Regions from separate parts of the Paenibacillus sp. GQ49 genome, predicted to be linked through region 2. Evidence: riboswitches for the same ligand, from Rfam matches in the RefSeq annotation. Region 2 holds a riboswitch; the other holds the start of a gene.

Region 1 (9,641 bases), on a different contig from region 2:
CAGTGACAACACCGGAAGTGCACCAGCCAAAGGCAATAGCCCCAGCTTGATCGCATGTGTCCAAGGTATTTCGCTGGCATGGAATCCGAGGATCAGACCCAGACCCACAATGCCTGCGGTTAACAGCAGGCAGGAGATCACCAGCAGCACACAAGCAAGCAGGAACTTGGCTAAATACACGGCCGGTCTGGGAATCGGCATCGCGAGCAACTGTTTCCACGATCCCTGTTCATGTTCAACATTGGCGATCATGGAGCTGAGAATGGTTGCTCCCAGCATCAGAGACAAGGGCACAAAGACAACCACATTGCCGAGCAATCCGCCCCACAGGTTATCTGCATACTGCTCTTTCAGATAGTCCAGCCGTAAGCCAAAATTAAGCGCCTGCATCGCTGTCAATCCAAGAGGGGCCAGAAAAACAAGAAACCAGATCCCTTTCCCCCGAATCTTGAGCCAGTCTGACGATAATGCACGCCCGGTCATATGGAAGCCCCCTCGCCAATGACCCGCATGAACAGATCTTCCAGCGACTGACGCTGTTCCTCTACACGATACACATCATGATCCTGCTCAATTAATCGGCGCACAAGCAGTGCCACTGAACTGTTATCCATATAAGGGAACGTTAACGCAGAACCTTGTTGCTGACCAAATTGTCCCTGTTCTCTCGCCAGCTTCATAGCCTCTTCCGGCTCGGAAACCGTTAACCGGATAGAGCTGCCCGTCTGACTATGCAGACTTGCGATAGTATCCTGAAGCACCATCTTGCCTTCACGGATGATACCAACACGACTTGCCATCTGTTCAACTTCACTCAGCAAGTGGCTGGAAACCAGAACGGTAATGCCATGTTCCAGAGGCATGCGTTTGATCAGTTCCCGAATCTCCTGAATACCGGCAGGATCAAGCCCGTTCGTTGGTTCGTCCAGAATCAGCAGCTCCGGTTCACCCAGCAAAGCGCTGGCAATACCCAGACGTTGCTTCATCCCAAGGGAATACCCCTTCACTGAACGTTTGGCATCCTTGGTCAGATCTACAATGGACAGCACTTCAGCAATTCTTGATTTGGGTACATTGATGATGCGGCGCAAAGTTTCCAGATTCTCTACTGCGTTCAGATGTCCGTAATAGGACGGGTATTCGACCAAAGAGCCCACACGGCGCAAAATATCCATGCGATCCTTGCGGATATCCTTGTCAAAGACACGGATCACACCTTTGGTTGGTTTAATCAAGCCGAGAAGCATGCGAATCGTTGTTGTTTTACCGGCACCGTTGGGACCGAGGAAGCCGTAGATATCTCCCTTTTTAATATGCAGATCAAGTTCACGGACCGCTGCACGGTCCCGGTATGTTTTCCATAGATTAGCCGTTTGAATAATATTTTCACTCACTGTATGATCACCTCAGAACTATCGTAACCTTCCAAGGTTAAAGCCAAAGTAGTCTCCAGTTTAAGTTTAGTTTAAAAAAGCTATTTCAGCGGTTGGTTGTTTCCCTGTTTCCCTTACCACTGTAGATATATGTCTGGACACCCGTATCGGAACTGTCTACCCGCTTGCGCAGACCCATCTCACGAATCAACAGGTCTACAATGGATAAGCCCAGACCTGTGCCTTTTGTGTCGGACTCCTGCTGCATTCCCGGACCCCGATCCTGAATAACAATAGCCGTCTCACCCTGAATCTCCTGGGTTGATATGCCAATATACTTCCCGCTGGCAGCATGACGGATCACGTTTTGGAACAAATTATCAATAATACGGCGCATGCCCTGTTCATCCATATGCCAGATCAGCGGTTCCTCCGGGAGATCAATATCAATATCAAATTGCTCTTTCTCCCAGACCGGGTACCAGGCCGCCGCCGTTTCCCTGACAATCCGCAGTATATCTTTCTCTTCCAGCTTCAACGTATATTTCCCACTCGTGAGCAAATTGTAGGATAACATGTTGTCAATCAGCCCACCGAGGTCCTCCATCTTCGCTTCCATGCGATGTAATGAAAGGTCACCTTGCTCGCTCAGCTCTTCCTTGTGCAAAGCATGCATATGTCCACGAATCACCGTTAGCGGGGTACGCAGATCGTGGGAAAGCCCCGCAATGAGACGTTTGCGCAATTGTTCCTCCTCGCGTTCACGGTGACGGCTGTCGGACAGTTGATGCACCATCTGATTGAAGGATTCTTCCAGTTGACCGATCTCGTCTGACCGGCGGATATCTACCGGAAGCGGGATACCCTCCTTGCCTGTGGTCATCATGGCCGTCTGCAAACGAATAAGTCGTTTGCGAATGCGTGCGAAGAAGAGAATCGACATCATGATGAAGCTCAGAAAGATGATGATCATTACAATGCCGAGATACAAAAGTTCCAGCAGCCCGTTACTCTGATTCATTTGCAGAAGTGACCGCGGCACTTCAATGATCATGAATCCCTGTCCTTTGTCCTGCTCAGCTCCGCCAATATATGCAACTACGGTCAGCGGATCGCGAAAGGAAGCTTCTTTCATGAATTGCACCGTATTGCTCACATTCCATAAGGCTGGAATTCGGGTCTCTGCCGTCTGCCCAGAATCCAGTGACCATCTCAATGTCGTGTCTGGCCTGCCATCCGGCGACGTGGATTTCAGAAGCGTTACATCTTCACTACCGAGAATAAAGAGGGTCTCACCGCTCGCATTCACACGATACATGGAAGATTTGGGATACGAGCCATGTAATTGCTCCAACCGGGCCTTAATCTCTTCATCCGAAGCACCATCCAGGTTCTCCGCTTCAAGCGACCAGAGGTTACTGATCCGGGTAACGTCACCATAAGGTGCAGCTTGATTCGTATTCGTGTTATTCACTACGACAACATATATGATGGACATGATCGGAAGAATGACGGGGACAAATAATACAGCCGCCAAGATCAGGATGATGTATCTGGACATCAAGGACCGCCCAAAGCGAAGCTTGCGCCGCCCAGATTGCTTTTGATCCATGCTTCGTTCTCCCTTCATGATCTTCCGTTCCCTGAACAACCGGATCATGGCTTCTTCACACGATATCCCACACCGCGGACCGTCTGAATAACTACCGGATTGGCCGGATCAAGCTCCAGCTTTTCGCGCAGATGCCGAATATGTACCATTAAAGTTTTGTCCCCATCCAGATAGGGCTCGTTCCAGACGGCTTCATAGATCTGCTCTTTCGTGCGAATCATGCCCATATGTCGTAGCAGGTAGGCGAAGATGTGGAACTGTTTTCCCGATAAAATAATCTCATTTCCCGTCTCCTCATTAACGATCCGGTTGTCCTTCTCATAGATGGAGAGATGATCCAGCTTCAGGGCTGTATCCGATGAGACCGCAGTTCCCGCCTTCCGCAGTTGCACTTCAATCCGGGCAGCCAGTTCATCGGGGTGAAATGGTTTGGTCACATAGTCATCAGCAAAATCGAGACCATGCAACTTGTCGTCAATGGACGTTCTGGCCGAGAGCATGACAATGGGCACGGCGGGATGTTCTTTTTTCAGTCGCTGGCCCACCGTAAATCCATCCAGCCCGGGCAGCATGACATCCAGAATAATGAGTGAACAACCAACAGCAGCCTCCGCTGCACCTTCACCACTGCCGAGCCATACCACCTCATAACCGCGCTCCTCCAGATCGGCTCTGACCCAAGTCGCAATTTCCGTATCATCTTCAATATATAACAGTTTGGTTTTCATCCGAATATTCGTTTCCTTTCTGCCCCCATTGGGTTAATGATATATCTGAGCATTATCATGATAAAAGCTGTATATAACATATGGATTCATGTCTTGTTGAAACAATGTTGAAGTCCTTTACGTTACCACACATTCTAATTATAGCGTATTCATTAACGAGGGGAATGTCATATTAATCAAGTCTGCCAAGTACATATCACATCTACACATGACGGGAGGAAATTCATTATGCTGCTGGAAGCCATCTATCATCAACCGAAACGAAACTGGGCCTATGCCTATGACCAAGATACAATCCATCTGCGCCTGCGTGCCAAAAAGAATGATCTGACCGAGGTACATGCCCTGACCGGGGATAAATATGCGTGGGATGCAACCAAAGCGCTGGTTCCCTTAACAAAGTTCACCTCTGACTCTATGTTCGATTATTACGAGGGTGAGGTGAAACCTCCCTACCACCGACTGAAATACTCTTTTCTGCTCAAAAACGGAGACGAACAGATCTGGATGACCGAGACGGGCTTCCAGGAAGAAGAACCGGACGATCCGGGTCGTATGTTCCAGTTCCCTTATATTCATGCCGGAGCTGTATTCACACCCCCTGCATGGGTTAAGGATGCGGTGTTCTATCAGATTTTTCCCGAACGATTCGCCAACGGCAACCCGGATATTAGTCCGGAAAAGGTAGAGCCGTGGGGTGGCGAGCCAACACCTTTCAATTTCTTCGGCGGTGACCTTCAGGGCGTGATCGACCATCTGGATTACATCAGCGATCTTGGCATTAATGCGATCTACTTCACACCCATCTTTGAAGCCACCACCAATCACAAATACGATACCGAAGACTACCTGCGGGTAGACCGGCACTTTGGTGACGCAGATACCGTGAAACGACTGGTCGAACTGTGCCATGCACGCGGAATTCGCGTACTTCTGGACGCTGTGTTCAACCATTCCGGGAAGACATTTGCGCCGTTTGTGGATGTACAGAAGAACGGAGAACAATCCAAATACAAGGACTGGTTCCATGTACATGAATACCCGCTGGACGTGAAGGATGGCATTCCAACGTATGAGACCTTCGGATTCGAAGCGCACATGCCAAAGCTGAATACGGAGAATGCCGAAGTTAAGGCCTATCTGCTGGAGGTTGCTGAGTACTGGATCAAGGAAGTGGGCGCGGACGGATGGCGGCTGGATGTGGCAGACGAAGTGGACGATGCATTCTGGCGCGATTTCCGCCGTGTAGTCAAAGCCGCTAACCCGGATGCCTACATTTTGGGCGAAGTATGGAACGAGTCCTCCTCCTGGCTGCAAGGCGACCAGTTCGATGCGTCCATGAACTATCCGTTTACCGATGCCGTGAATGCTTTCTTTGTGAAAAATACAATGCACGCCGAACAGTTCGCGAACTCCATCGGACGACAGTTGTCCCGTTATCCGCTTCAAGCCAGCGAGGTAGCGTTCAACTTGCTGGACAGCCACGATACCCCGCGGCTGCTCACGCTGTGTGAAGGCGACCAGCGCAAGATGAAGCTGGCTGCGTTATTCCAGTTCAGTTATATGGGCGCTCCGTGCATCTATTACGGAGACGAGATTGGCATGGACGGCGAACATGATCCAGGCTGCCGTAAATGCATGGAATGGGATGAAGCGAAGCAGGACCGAGAACTGTTCGACTTTTATCAGAAACTGATCTCCCTGCGTCATGCTCATCCTGCCTTGCGTGCAGAAGGCACCGTTCGTTTCCTGCAGGCTCGTCCCGATGGCAGCCAACTGGTATTGGAGCGACAAAATGAGGAGGAACGCATTCTGGTTCTGTTCAATCGATCAGAAGAGACGGCTATTGTCGAGCTGGAGGCTGGTGACGAGGAGTGGACCGAGTTATTCGGCGGAAACCATCGTACCGCCAAGGAAGATGGCGTACTCGCCATTGAACTGCCCGCGTATGGATATGCCGTACTGAGTACGGCTGTGAGTCAGAACTAGAGTCATAATACACATTCATCTGAAGTCACATCTAAGTAGCTTATCTTCGCTTCATCTGGCAGCATAAAACAAGCGTCCTGCATAACCCGGATTCGGGTTCGCGGACGCTTGTTTTGTAATTTTGTATTCGCCGTTATACACCATAATGTCACTGATTTATATATCGGTGCGGTTCAGCTTAAACCTGAGTATCCTTGTCCACTTGAGCATTGTCCGCCCCACTTGTAGTTGTGTCAGAATCCACTGGCTTCGACTCCTGCTCAGGCTCTGCACGCTTTGCCTTTGGTTTAGCCAGCTTTTGCATCATTTTGCGGCCTGTTGGCGTCTGGGCCAACCCGCCTTGGGCTGTCTCCCGATGGCGGCTCGGCATCGCACTGCCTACCTCCAGCATGACATCGATGACTTCGTCTGACGGAATGGCACTACGCACTCCGGCCAGGGCCATGTCAGCCGCAGCCAGCGCCGTAACTGCACCCAGTCCATTACGGACGATGCACGGGATTTCAACAAGGCCTGCGACCGGATCGCAGATAAGGCCCAGTGTATTTTTTAACGCCAAACCAACGGCATGAACGACCTGTTCCGGTGTACCTCCACGCAGTTCAACCATGGCACCCGCAGCCATGCCGATCGCGGAACCCACTTCCGCCTGGCAGCCACCTTCGGCCCCGGAGATAAATGAATTGTTGGCAATAACATAACCAATCGCTCCCGCACAGAACAACCCGTTCACCAAATGTTCGTCCGTCCAGCCAAATCGCTCCTGTGTGCTAATAAACACACCGGGGATGATGCCGCAGGAACCGGCTGTTGGTGTTGCCACGATCCGACCCATGGAGGCATTCACTTCAGATACACACAGGGCATACGCCATGGCAAGTGCGGAAGCATCTCCTGAACAAGTCTCACCCTTGCGAATGTACTCGGCCATTTTTTTGCCGTCTCCACCTGTTAATCCACTGCGTGATGTCGTATCTTCCGTTAACCCTTTGCGTACCGCTTCCTTCATCACCTGATAATATTCAGACATCTGCTTCACAACATCCGCTTCCGGTGTATTGGTCTCCTGAACCTGCTCCTCGATCATCAGCTGAGCAATGGTTTTGGATTCCGCTGTACAGATCGTATTCAGTTCGTGCAAATGTTTAAACCGCATCCGAATCAACTCCTCTCTTCAAATCGATAACACGAATGTCCAGCACATGGTCCAGCTCCCTTAGACGCTTGAGCATATCAGGATTAGGCACACCATCCATTTCCATTGCGGTAAGTGCTTCGCCATCACGGGCTTTCCGGTCCACCTGCATATACCCGATGTTAACCCCGGATGAACTGATCGTGGACGTTACGGATGCAAGCACCCCTGCTTTGTCCGCATGTCGCAGAACGAGTGTTGGAAACTCACCACTAATCTGAACACGAAAATCATTCATCGAATGCACCGATACGCTTCCACCACCAATGGATGCACCGATTAAGGAGCAGGCACGTTCTCCATGCCATAACTCAATTTTGACTGTATTTGGATGAGGAGCAGGCAAGCCACTTGTATAGAACTCAACCTCCATGCCCGCTTCCTCTGCGTATTGTTCTGCATCCGGGATACGCGGATCGTCTGTGACATAATCCAGCAGACCGCCGATCAGTGCCAGATCTGTTCCGTGCCCCTGATACGTATCAGCGAATGAACCGTATAACGTCAGCCGTGCACGATCTGGCGTACATCCCAGCCACTGACGAGCAATTCTTCCTAACCTTGCTGCACCAGCTGTATGTGAACTTGAAGGCCCCGTCATCGACGGACCAATAATTGAGAAAACATCTTTAAATCGCACTTGTAACCCTCCATTTAATCATGATTCATCTTGGTAAAATGTATTCGTCATTTCGATCCAGGAGTTCCATCCACAATGCCCTTATTTAGGGTATGATGACATCAAAAAAGGACAGAAGAAGGCCTTAGGCCCTCTCTCTGTCCTCGATACCTGAGAGTTTCACGATCAACAGTGTCTCACGACAAGGGTGCACTGCCTGCGATTACAGACAAGTTCACCGGGCTGACTGATCATATACCCCTTGGGTGGCGCAGTTCGCGCACTCTCCAGAGTTGCGTCCAACGATGGTACATTTACCTGAGAGATTAACCACTGCGCCGGGTGCGCAGCGGCTTGCTCCTTCGGTGCCTGAAAACTAGCCATTTTGCTCGGCTAACCCAGGTCTCTCCCGCTCGTTATCATCCGCTTATATTCACTTCCTCGTTCAACTCACATCGAACGTGTGTCTTCTGTTCAATTGGATCATATCTGGTACATATACTTACAGATTAATATGCTACACATTATATGTCAATAAAAGTGACGTATAATTACCATCTTTATCAAATCATTAGGAATGATTAGGCAGCTTCAATTCATTTATCCAAGCTTGAAGCTTCTCTTTCGTCCATCCTTCGTTCTCACCCATGATGGAGTACCGCAAGCCATTCTCACTCCATGATATGTTCCGAATGCTCTTCATATATGAACCCTCGGTGTTACGAACCTTAATCTCGGCTTCATCCGGTATTAGTGTATCGTCCACATTTTCTTCCGGCATCTTGAATACCGTCAGGCTGACTTCTACCTTGTCGTTACTTACATAATACAAGGTTACTTCATCTCTGCTCAGCTCACCGCGCAATGTAGACATTTCGATCCGTGATAGTTCGAATTCTCCACTCATGTCCTGTAGGAACGGCTGTTCCAACGCTTTTTCCGCTTCCTCTAGGGTCACTTCGGAATTCTGCATCATATCGGTCAAGTCCTTCACATCGACCTCCTCAGGGATGTCAATTACGAAAGTATCCTTTGTGAATTCAGGGTCATACTGAATCGGATCATAGACCATTTCTGATTTTCCATCCCCATACGCGCTGTTTACTTTGACAATCATCCACGTTTTGGGATCTACCCAATACTCTGAAGATATGGAGAATGCGCCTTCTTCTTTTGGTGTCAATTCAATATGAATGACGTCCTGTCCATGAAGTTTCTCCTGTCCTATCATATTCACATCATGCGTAGTACGTAACCGCTCTAGTTGATCGAGCAATATTTGCTTCTGGGTTTGATTAGGTTGTTGTGACACGGATGATGCATCCATGGAATATGCTGCCCCTGTTTCTTTTTCATATATGATGATCTTCTTTCCATCATTAACTGCGTAACTGACATTGCCATTCTCTGATGTTTCCGTGCGCTTTCGTCCGGTTTCACCATCTACCCATTCCTTAATTTGCATCGTGTTAGTCAGCTTGTCATCCGCCCATATCTTCATCACACCTTCCGCATAATACGAGGCGGGTTCTGTTTCTGCTGAGACAACCTTCTCAATCATCTCATCTCCTGACATAGCCAGCATATCCTTCTCCGCGCAACCTCCAAGCAAGGCGCCTGCCAACATAGCAGTACCCAGCATCATCCATCCTTTTTTCATCATCTTATCCACCCTCTCTGCGTTTACATTCTCCATGTTCAGGCAATCGGCATGCTGCCAGCGTTCCATATCCTTCGTATGACCACATGCGCATATCCCCTCCGTGCTTTATTGCAACCCGTTTGGCTATACTCAATCCCAATCCCGAACCACCTGCATACGTCTTCTCCTCCTGATTCTGGTGTTGAACATAGGGTTCGAAGATACGAATGAGCTGTTCCTCAGGAATAGCAGGACCTTCATTTTGTACTATAATCAATGTTGCTCCCGCCCTGTAGTTATCCAATTCAGCTCCAAGCGAAGGAATAATCCATTCAGGAAGCTCCCAATCTGAAGCAATAACCCCTAGTCCCATTACACCGTTCGTCCTTGTGTGGCGTAGTGCATTATTTATCAGATTATCTGTCAGGCGCATCAGTTGTTCGGGATGAACTCGGTACAGTTGATCTGTGCGGACATCCATCT
Region 2 (9,641 bases):
GATCATGGCGCGCTCACTTGAAATTCCAGCTGTTGTTGGAACCAAGGACATCTTGGCTCAAGCGAAACAAGGCGATATGATCATTGTTGACGGTCTGGATGGTCACGTACTGGTTAACCCTACTGATGAAGTTATTGCTGAATACCGTGCCAAACAGGAACAGTATGATGCACAACGTGCAGAGTGGAGAAAACTTCGTGATGAGCCAACGGTAACGGTAGATAACGTTCATGTTGAACTTGCAGCCAACATCGGTACACCAAATGATGTAACTGGTGTTCTGGAGAACGGTGGCGAGGCTGTAGGCCTGTACCGTACCGAGTTCTTGTACATGGGCAGAGACAAGCTCCCTTCCGAAGACATTCAGTATAATGCTTACAAAGCGGTACTGGAAAAAATGGAAGGTAAACCTGTTGTTGTTCGTACACTCGACATCGGTGGAGACAAAGAGCTTCCATACCTGGATCTGCCAAAAGAAATGAATCCATTCCTCGGCTTCCGCGCAGTTCGTCTGTGTCTGGACCGTCTGGATATCTTCCGTACACAATTGCGTGCATTGCTGCGTGCAAGCGTACATGGAAACCTGCGTGTCATGTTCCCGATGATCGCAACACTCGGTGAATTCCGTGAAGCAAAAGCTGTCTTGCTCGAAGAGAAAGAGAAGCTGGTTGCTGAAGGCATTGCTGTTTCTGACAGCATTCAACTCGGAATCATGGTCGAAATTCCTTCGACTGCAGTTCTGGCGGATCAGTTTGCCAAAGAAGTGGATTTCTTCAGTATCGGAACGAACGATCTGATTCAATACACAATGGCTGCTGACCGTATGAACGAAAGAGTAGCGTATCTGTACCAACCTTACAACCCAGCCATTTTGCGTTTGGTTAAAATGGTTATCGATGCAGCGCATCGTGAAGGCAAATGGGTTGGCATGTGTGGTGAGATGGCAGGAGACGAAACAGCAATTCCATTGTTGCTTGGTCTTGGATTGGATGAGTTCAGCATGAGCGCAACCTCCATTCTGCCAGCTCGTAGTCAGATCACCAAATTGTCCCGTGCGGATATGCAGGAACTGGCTGCTAAAGCTCTGGATATGCAAACGGCTGAACAAGTTGTTGAATTGGTTCAAAGCATTCAAGCGTAATTTTGCCGGGGTTTCCTCCGGATTTGAGGTTTTTTCTTTTTCCGATAATAAGCTGCATTGATGTAGCGATTTTGCCGATATCCGCGATTCATTGTGGATATCGGCTTTTTTTGTTGCGTAGATGTATAGGGAATAAAGGGGAGTACGAGGGAAAAGTCCTGTAATGTCTAGCCAAAAAAATGCTCTTACTGGTGTAGTTAACATCAGCAAGAGCATGGATAAGAAACTCACTTAGTTTTAACTGCAAGCGCAGTTCAGTACAGGTTTGCGGGCTGCGGTAGTCTCATCGAGTCGAGTAACCGGTGTGCCATAAGGTGCGTTCAGGACTAATTCAGGTGTCTCTTCCGCTTCTTTGGCAATCCGTATCATCGTATCAATGAACCCATCCAGCGTTTCTTTACTTTCGGTTTCTGTCGGCTCGATCATAATGCATTCTTCGACGTTGAGCGGGAAGTACACGGTTGGTGGATGATATCCAAAATCAAGCAATCGTTTGGCAACGTCAAGTGTGCGTACACCATATTGCTTCAACCCCCGACCAGACATGACAAATTCATGTTTGCATACACCCGGATACGGAATCTCGTAGTATGGTGCGAGGCGGGCCATCATATAGTTAGCATTGAGTACCGCACATTCAGATACACGGCGCAATCCTTCCGGTCCATAGGTACGAATGTAGGCATAGGCACGTACCAATATACCGAAGTTACCGTAGTAGGCTTTCACTCGGCCAATGGATTGATCGCCTTCACGATCGAATGCATACATACCGTCATCATTTTTAATTACCATGGGTTTAGGCAGGAACGGAATCAGACGACTCTTCACGCCGACTGGTCCGGCACCGGGTCCACCACCGCCATGAGGCGTACTCATGGTTTTGTGCAAGTTCAGATGCACCACATCAAAGCCCATATCACCCGGACGGGTAATACCCATAATGGCATTCGAGTTGGCTCCATCGTAGTACAACAAGCCACCAGCCTGATGTACGATGGATGCAATCTCCTGAATGTCTTTCTCGAACAAACCAAGTGTATTCGGGTTGGTCAGCATCAATGCTGCCGTATCGGAACCAACTGCTGCACGGAGTGCGTCCAGATCGACCAGTCCATCTGCGCGGGATGGAATCGTCACAGTTTCAAATCCTGCAACGGTTGCACTTGCCGGGTTGGTACCATGAGAAGAATCGGGTACGATGACTTTGGTACGTTGTTCACCACGACCTTCGTGGTAGGCACGAATCATCATGAGTCCAGTCCATTCTCCATGGGCACCAGCGGCTGGTTGCAAGGTCACAGCGTCCATACCTGTCAGACCTGCAAGGTCGTTTTGCAACGTATATAACAGTTCAAGTGCACCTTGAATGCTGGATTCATGCTGGTACGGATGGATTTTGGCGAAACCGTTATAACGGGCCACGTCCTCATTGATCTTCGGATTGTATTTCATTGTACAAGAGCCCAGTGGGTAGAATCCGTTATCTACGCCGAAGTTGCGGCGGGACAATGCGGTATAGTGTCGAATAACATCTACCTCAAACACTTCCGGCAGTGCTGCTGCTTCCGAACGGAGCATTTCCCGGGGAATCAACGTATCGGCAGCCTGACGAGGAACATCACATTCTGGCAAGGAATAAGCGACACGTCCAGGGCTGCTGAGTTCAAAAATCAATGATTGTTCTGGAGCAGGAGATAAGGTCTGTGCACTAAATGTTGTATCCGTCTCAGGTTGAACCGAAGTGGAGACAGAGGTACCTGTTACCGATTGTCCTTGTACCGATGTTGTCGTTGTCGTTTCCTGAGTCACAGCAATCCCTCCAATGCTCGTGCGAATTCGTCAATCTCTTCCTTAGTGCGCCGTTCGGTAACAGCAATCAGCATATGTCCGGAAAGCTCCGGATAATCACGTCCGAGTTCGTAACCACCAATAAAGCCCGCATCCAGCAGTTTCAACTGAAGACCATCCACATCGGTTCCTTCAGGAAGCTTAATTACAAACTCATTAAATGTTGGTGCATTAAAAGTAAGGCTAACTCCAGGAATCGCAGTTAATGTATTGAGGGTGTAATGACTCTTTTGCAGATTCAGATCCGCGACATCGATCATACCCTGTTTACCCATGATGGACATATACACAGATGCGCTGAGCGCAAGCAAAGCTTGGTTGGAACAGATGTTGGATGTCGCCTTTTCGCGGCGGATATGCTGTTCACGTGCTTGCAGTGTGAGTACAAAACCACGTTTGCCGTTGCGATCGGTTGTTTGGCCTACAATTCGGCCAGGAATTCGGCGCATATGAGGCTGGGATACGGCGAAATATCCGCATGTTGGGCCGCCGAGTGAAGCGGCGATGCCGAGGGGCTGCGCATCACCTACAACGATGTCGGCACCCAGCTTGCCTGGGGCTTCCAGCAGACCCAGCGATAGCGGGTTGGCACTTACAACGAGCAGGCCCTTGTGCGCATGCACGAGGTCGGCAGCCTGCTTCACATTTTCCACGGCACCAAAGAAGTTCGGACTCTGGATCATGACAGCAGCGGTATCGTCTGAGATGGCGGCTTGCAGAGCATCCCAGTCAGTTACTCCATCCTTATAACCAATCTCGACAATCTCCAGACTTAATCCGTGCGCATATGCCTGCAATACCTGACGGGCTTCCGGATGAACGGTACGGGATACGATAAGTTGTTTGCGACGTGTTGCTGCTGCGGCGAGATTACCGGCTTCCGCAAAAGCTGTTGCGCCGTCATACATGCTGGCATTGGCTACAGCCATACCGGTTAATTCACAGATGTAGGACTGAAACTCGAAAATGGCCTGTAGTTCACCTTGGCTGATCTCAGGCTGATAAGGTGTGTAGGCAGTGTAGAACTCGGAACGGGAAATGACATGATTGATGACGGAAGGAACATGATGATCGTATATACCTGCGCCGAGGAAGCTGGCGTGTGTTTCGAAATTGGCGTTGGCGCCGGCTTGTTTGGACATATGACGTGTCAGCGCATATTCATCAAGTTTGGAGGATACGGGCAGCTCGCCCTGATAACGAATCTCCTGCGGAATGTCCTGAAACAGATTCTCCAGCGTATCCACACCGATGGTTGCGAGCATGGCGCTCTGATCTTGCTCAGTCATGGGAATGTAGCGGTGCTTGCTCATGCTTGATCAGCTCCTTGAGTAGGTGTCTTCGACGTACGTGTCCGTTTATGAAAAGGGGTCTTCACGACCTCGGCTTTTAATTTCTTGCCGCGAATCTCAATCTCAAGCGGGGTTCCCAGCGCAGCGTATTTGCTGTCGATGAGGGCAAGCCCCAGATTACGCTTCAATGTAGGTGATTGTGTGCCTGTAGTAACTTCACCAATCTGTACGCCTTCGGCGTAAATCGGATAGTGGGGCCGGGGAATACCACGCTCCAGCACTTCGATGCCGACCAGTTTGCGGGCAGGCCCGTCAGTTTTTTGCTGTAACAAGGCTTCGTATCCGATAAAAGGTCCGGCATTCAGCTTCACAAACATGCCTACGCCAGCTTCGAGCGGAGAGATGGTTGCCGACAATTCCTGTCCATACAGGGGGAGCTTCGCTTCAAATCGTAGTGTATCCCGGGCACCAAGTCCGGTTGGTACGAGTCCGTGACCTTCACCCGCTTGCATTAACCCATTCCAGACCACAGCGGCCTGATCTGCAGGAATATATAGTTCAAAGCCATCTTCACCGGTATAACCGGTACGGGACAACAGTAATTTTACTCCACATACTTCAGCATCCTGCACAAAACGAAACGGTTCAATCGTGGATACATCCGTATCTGTAACTTTTCCGATAATATCTACAGCCAGTGGTCCTTGCAGGGCGAGTAGCGCCGTCTGCTCCGAATCGTTGGTCATGCTTACGCCGGGGATCAAGTGCTCTTGCAGCCACGCCCAATCCTTGTCGATGTTGGAGGCGTTAACCACGAGCATATAATGCTGATCTTCCAGCTTATACACGAGCAGATCATCCACCACACCGCCATCTGGATAACACATCAGGGTGTACTGTGCTTGACCGGGAACCAGCGTGGTCACATCATTGGTCGTCATTTGTTGCAAAAAAACTTCGGCCTGCTCACCCTGTACTGTGAATTCGCCCATATGGGATACATCAAACAGTCCAGCACGCTCGCGTACCGCTTCATGTTCTTTCTGGATTCCGCTAAATTGTACCGGAAGCTCCCAGCCTCCAAAATCAATGCACCGTACGCCTTCATATTGCTGATATAGTGGGAAGAGTGGTGTTCTAAGCAAATCGGACATCAAATCACCTCGTTATTGGCCGTCAGCCAGCCTGATATACAATCGTGGATCAATGAACCAGGGTATTTTTAAATTTTCAGCTAGATAATTTCATCACATAAGTATGGTAAGGCAGCTATGGCAGCGCCATTCTACATCCTGTTTTTCGTTTTTTTGGGAAAAAGGAAAAGGACAGGCCAAAGAATCGGCATGCCAAGTAGCACGCTGTATTCTAAGGCTCTGTCCCTTGTACCTGAGAGTTACCCCGCTGCGTTGTGCAGCAGGTTTCCCCTTGGGTGATCATAACGCCCGCACAGGGCGAATAGATGCTCTCCAGAGTTGCGTCCCGTAAAAGTCCTTTTGCCTGAGAGATTCACCCCCGCTTATCGGTGGTTTACTCCTTCGGCGTTACCTCATGTGCATCCCGAATCGGGTGTCACGGGTAATCTCTCCCTTTACATTCATCCGCGGGTATATCATGGTCCAATAAACACATTTACTCCTCTCATTAAAACGTGAATCCACTACCGATGTCAAGAACGATATCATAGATAATGATTTAAAACCGAATATTTAATCTATTTTAGGTATTATTGTTCGTGTATTTATAAAGAGTGCGCTTACTATTCTAATATTCACCAGTATATGAAGAAAGAGTGTAATCCGGTTACAGGATTTAGAGGTGTTCAGCAAATAAATTGTGAGGTATCTTGACATTTGATTCAAAAATATCATACGCTATGTTCTGGGAAAAAGGTTAAGGTCAAAGAACGCATGTACTCATTAATGAAAAGCGAGGCGGATATCGATGAGCGAATTGAAAAGTGATTTCCTGTACAGTGAAGAGCACGAATGGGTGCAAACCGTAGGGGAGGATACTGTACGTATTGGCATTACCGAGTTCGCGCAGCATCAGCTGGGTGACATTGTGTTTGTGGAATTGCCTGACCTTGAAACCAATGTAAAAGCAGAGGACAGCATTGGAACGATCGAATCGGTCAAAACGGTGTCGGACTTGTTTTCTCCAGTCACTGGTTCAATCATTGCGGTGAATGATTCGTTGCAGGACTCTCCTGAACTTGTGAACAGCTCTCCTTACGAGGAAGGCTGGATGATTGAGATCCGTGTTGAGGGAGATCTGACAGCAGCATTGTCTACATTGATGAATGCAGACGCGTATCGGAAACATACGGAAGAATAGTATCAACGAACTTGTACTTATTAACATATATTTTATAACCAAATGAAATGAGCTTCATATTGTTTCGACCTGTGTGAGCCTGATAGCTTGCACAGGTTTTTTGTGCTTTCCAACAATGGTTTTGAATGTGGATTGAAGCAGATTGTGGATGTAAATCAACTGATTGGACCAAGCTATAGGTTAGAAAATGATTCTGGAAATGATAAAAGTCATAGGCAAAAAAAGCCTTGTGTATCAATGGGTTCAGCCATTATGCATCGATTAAAACGATTACATAACCTAATGTTGTCATCATTGTTCATGACGAAAGTACGCTTTCATTTCATTGAACAGGAGAGCATTCTCGCTTAGGATTACAGCAGGGGAGAAATGATACCCCTTTCATAAATCATAATCACTTGATCCAAGGAGGATAATACAATGAGTAATTTGGACCAAACGTCCAATTCCAAAGGTGGGCTACGGGTAGGTGTGCAACGTTTTGGCCGATTCCTGAGTGGTATGGTCATGCCGAATATGGGAGCGTTCATCGCCTGGGGATTAATTACAGCCATGTTCATTCCAACAGGCTGGTTCCCTAACGAGACGCTTGCACAGCTAGTTGATCCGATGATCAAATATTTGCTGCCACTGTTAATTGGTTACACCGGGGGTACGATGGTGCATGGTCAGCGTGGTGGTGTCGTGGGTGCCATTATGACCATCGGGGTCATCGTGGGTAGTGATATCCCGATGTTCCTCGGTGCCATGATTGCCGGACCACTGGCAGCATGGATCATCAAAAAGTTCGATAAATCGATTGAAGGTAAAATTAGAGCCGGATTTGAAATGCTGGTTAACAACTTCTCAGCCGGTATTATTGGCGGGATCTTGGGGATTTTTGCTCTACTGGGCATCGGGCCTGCTGTAGAAGCGATTAGCAAAGTATTGTCTGCCGGGGTACAAGGCTTAATGAATCTGGGCTTGTTACCGCTGGTCAACCTAATCATTGAACCAGGTAAAGTATTGTTCCTGAACAATGCAATCAACCACGGGATTCTGACACCGATTGCAACAGATCAAGCGAGAGAATTAGGGCAATCCGTATTATACATGCTTGAATCGAACCCGGGTCCGGGACTTGGTATCTTGCTTGCTTACTGTTTCTTCGGACGCGGAATGGCCAAATCTTCTGCACCAGGTGCCGTTATCATTCATTTCTTCGGGGGAATTCATGAGATCTACTTCCCTTACATTTTGATGAGACCGATTCTGATTCTTGCCGCAATTGCGGGTGGCGTCGCAGGTACATTAACATTCATGCTCACCGGAGCAGGACTTGTTTCGGCACCATCACCGGGTAGTATTATCGCGTATTTCCTCTTAACACCAAAAGGTGGATACCTGCCGATGCTCGCAGGGGTGCTTGTAGCAGCAGTCGTATCCTTCCTGGTTGCAGCAGTGTTGCTGAAAACGGGTAAACAAAAAGACGAAGATCTGGAGTCCGCATCCAGTCGGATGAAAGACATGAAGAGTCAAGGAACCGTGCCAAACGCTGGTATTACGGCTAATCAACGTGAAGCAGCCGCAGATATGGCTTCTTCTACAGTGAAAACAGACGTGAAGAAAATTGTCTTCTCCTGTGATGCAGGCATGGGGTCAAGTGCCATGGGTGCTTCCATTCTACGCAAGAAGATGAAGGCAGAGGGGATTGACGTTACGGTGACCAATACGGCTATCAGTGATATCCCGTCGGATGCAGACGTGGTGATCACACAACAAGTATTGACCGATCGTGCCCGCTCCGTTGCACCGAATGCAGAACATATATCCATCGACAACTTCCTAAAAAGCCCGGAATACGATGCGCTCGTTGAACGTCTGAAGTAATTGCACGCATTTGTTTTCCCTGAGCCGGAGGCTGAGATATGAGTATTACCAAAAGACAACGTGAAATCGTGGAGTTCCTGCTAGAGCATCCACATGAAGTTACTGCCGGCGAAATCGCCGTTGAAGTAAAGGTCAGTACCCGAACGGTTCACCGGGAGCTGCAAATGATTGAACAATGGCTTGAACCTTTGGGCATGAGGCTGGAAAAAAAATCAGGAACCGGTATCCGAATCGATGCCGGTTCCGATGATCTGGCTGTATTACGCCAGCAACTAGAGGGTAAAGAATATGTAGAGTTTACGCCAGAAGAGCGTAAGCTCTTCATGCTTTGCATCCTGCTGGATGAACCGGAGCCTGTAAAGTTACTCGCCTTGGCTTCGGATCTGAAAGTGACCGTATCCACCGTAACCACGGATCTGGACGATCTGGAGTCACGGATTCGTCAGGCGGGACTAAAGCTGGTTCGCAGACGTGGATATGGCGTCAAGATTAACGGAAGTGAGACGATTCATCGCACAGCCATAGCTGCACTTGCTCTCGAATTTTTGGATGAGTCCGACCTATTCGGAAGACAGCCAGAACAAGGGGGCTCCGTCGTAAACCAAAAACTGTTGGATATGATTGGACACGGTGATGTGCTTACGGTCGAAAATGCGTTATGGCAACCAGACATCGAATGGCTGGAGAACATCCCGGAACGCCAATACATGAAGTTGCTGATTCAATTAGCCGTAGCGGTTGTACGTATTCGTAAAGGCTTTGGCATTGGCCGTATGTCTCCACAAGAGAACACGGGAGATGAAGTTGCAGAGCAAGATGAGATGAAGGTTCCACCTTATATGGCTTCCCGCTTGTGTGGTGTGTTATCCACCCAGCTGGGGCTGACATTCTCCCAAGATGAGCAAGCTTATTTTCACAGACTATTAGTTGAGACAGAGCAGCGAATTCACTCTTCGAGGCTGTTGCCAATAGACGACTTGATTTTACTGGACAGGGTACATTCACTGATTGATCAGATGCAGGCGAGAACGCATTACGCCTTTCATGAGGATCGTTTGCTTCGTGAAGGTCTGCTTGGTCATATGCAACCTGTCATGGAGCGAATTGAAGGGCAACAGATGATCCGTAATCCGCTACTGCAGCAGATTCGCAAG

What was found. Region 2 has a riboswitch for glycine ahead of gcvT (glycine cleavage system aminomethyltransferase GcvT). Riboswitches for the same ligand answer to the same signal wherever they lie in the genome.
Region 1: another riboswitch for glycine. It lies ahead of sdaAB (L-serine ammonia-lyase, iron-sulfur-dependent subunit beta); the one in region 2 lies ahead of gcvT (glycine cleavage system aminomethyltransferase GcvT).

The regions. Positions count from the first base shown of each region.
Region 1 is NZ_JCAXEL010000012.1:39,424-49,064, forward strand. It holds gene AC6CIF_RS19930 (ABC transporter permease) at 1-483, opposite strand, end outside; gene AC6CIF_RS19935 (ABC transporter ATP-binding protein) at 480-1,394, opposite strand; gene AC6CIF_RS19940 (HAMP domain-containing sensor histidine kinase) at 1,480-2,985, opposite strand; gene AC6CIF_RS19945 (response regulator transcription factor) at 3,030-3,713, opposite strand; gene AC6CIF_RS19950 (alpha-glycosidase) at 3,942-5,702, shown strand; gene sdaAA (L-serine ammonia-lyase, iron-sulfur-dependent, subunit alpha) at 5,881-6,858, opposite strand; gene sdaAB (L-serine ammonia-lyase, iron-sulfur-dependent subunit beta) at 6,848-7,537, opposite strand; glycine riboswitch at 7,673-7,809, opposite strand; glycine riboswitch at 7,814-7,938, opposite strand; gene AC6CIF_RS19965 (LolA family protein) at 8,088-9,179, opposite strand; gene AC6CIF_RS19970 (sensor histidine kinase) at 9,181-9,641, opposite strand, start outside.
Region 2 is NZ_JCAXEL010000020.1:89,644-99,284, forward strand. It holds gene ptsP (phosphoenolpyruvate--protein phosphotransferase) at 1-1,141, shown strand, start outside; gene gcvPB (aminomethyl-transferring glycine dehydrogenase subunit GcvPB) at 1,379-2,818, opposite strand; gene gcvPA (aminomethyl-transferring glycine dehydrogenase subunit GcvPA) at 2,950-4,305, opposite strand; gene gcvT (glycine cleavage system aminomethyltransferase GcvT) at 4,302-5,438, opposite strand; glycine riboswitch at 5,656-5,756, opposite strand; glycine riboswitch at 5,760-5,882, opposite strand; gene gcvH (glycine cleavage system protein GcvH) at 6,226-6,618, shown strand; gene AC6CIF_RS25915 (PTS mannitol transporter subunit IIBC) at 7,039-8,487, shown strand; gene AC6CIF_RS25920 (BglG family transcription antiterminator) at 8,526-9,641, shown strand, end outside.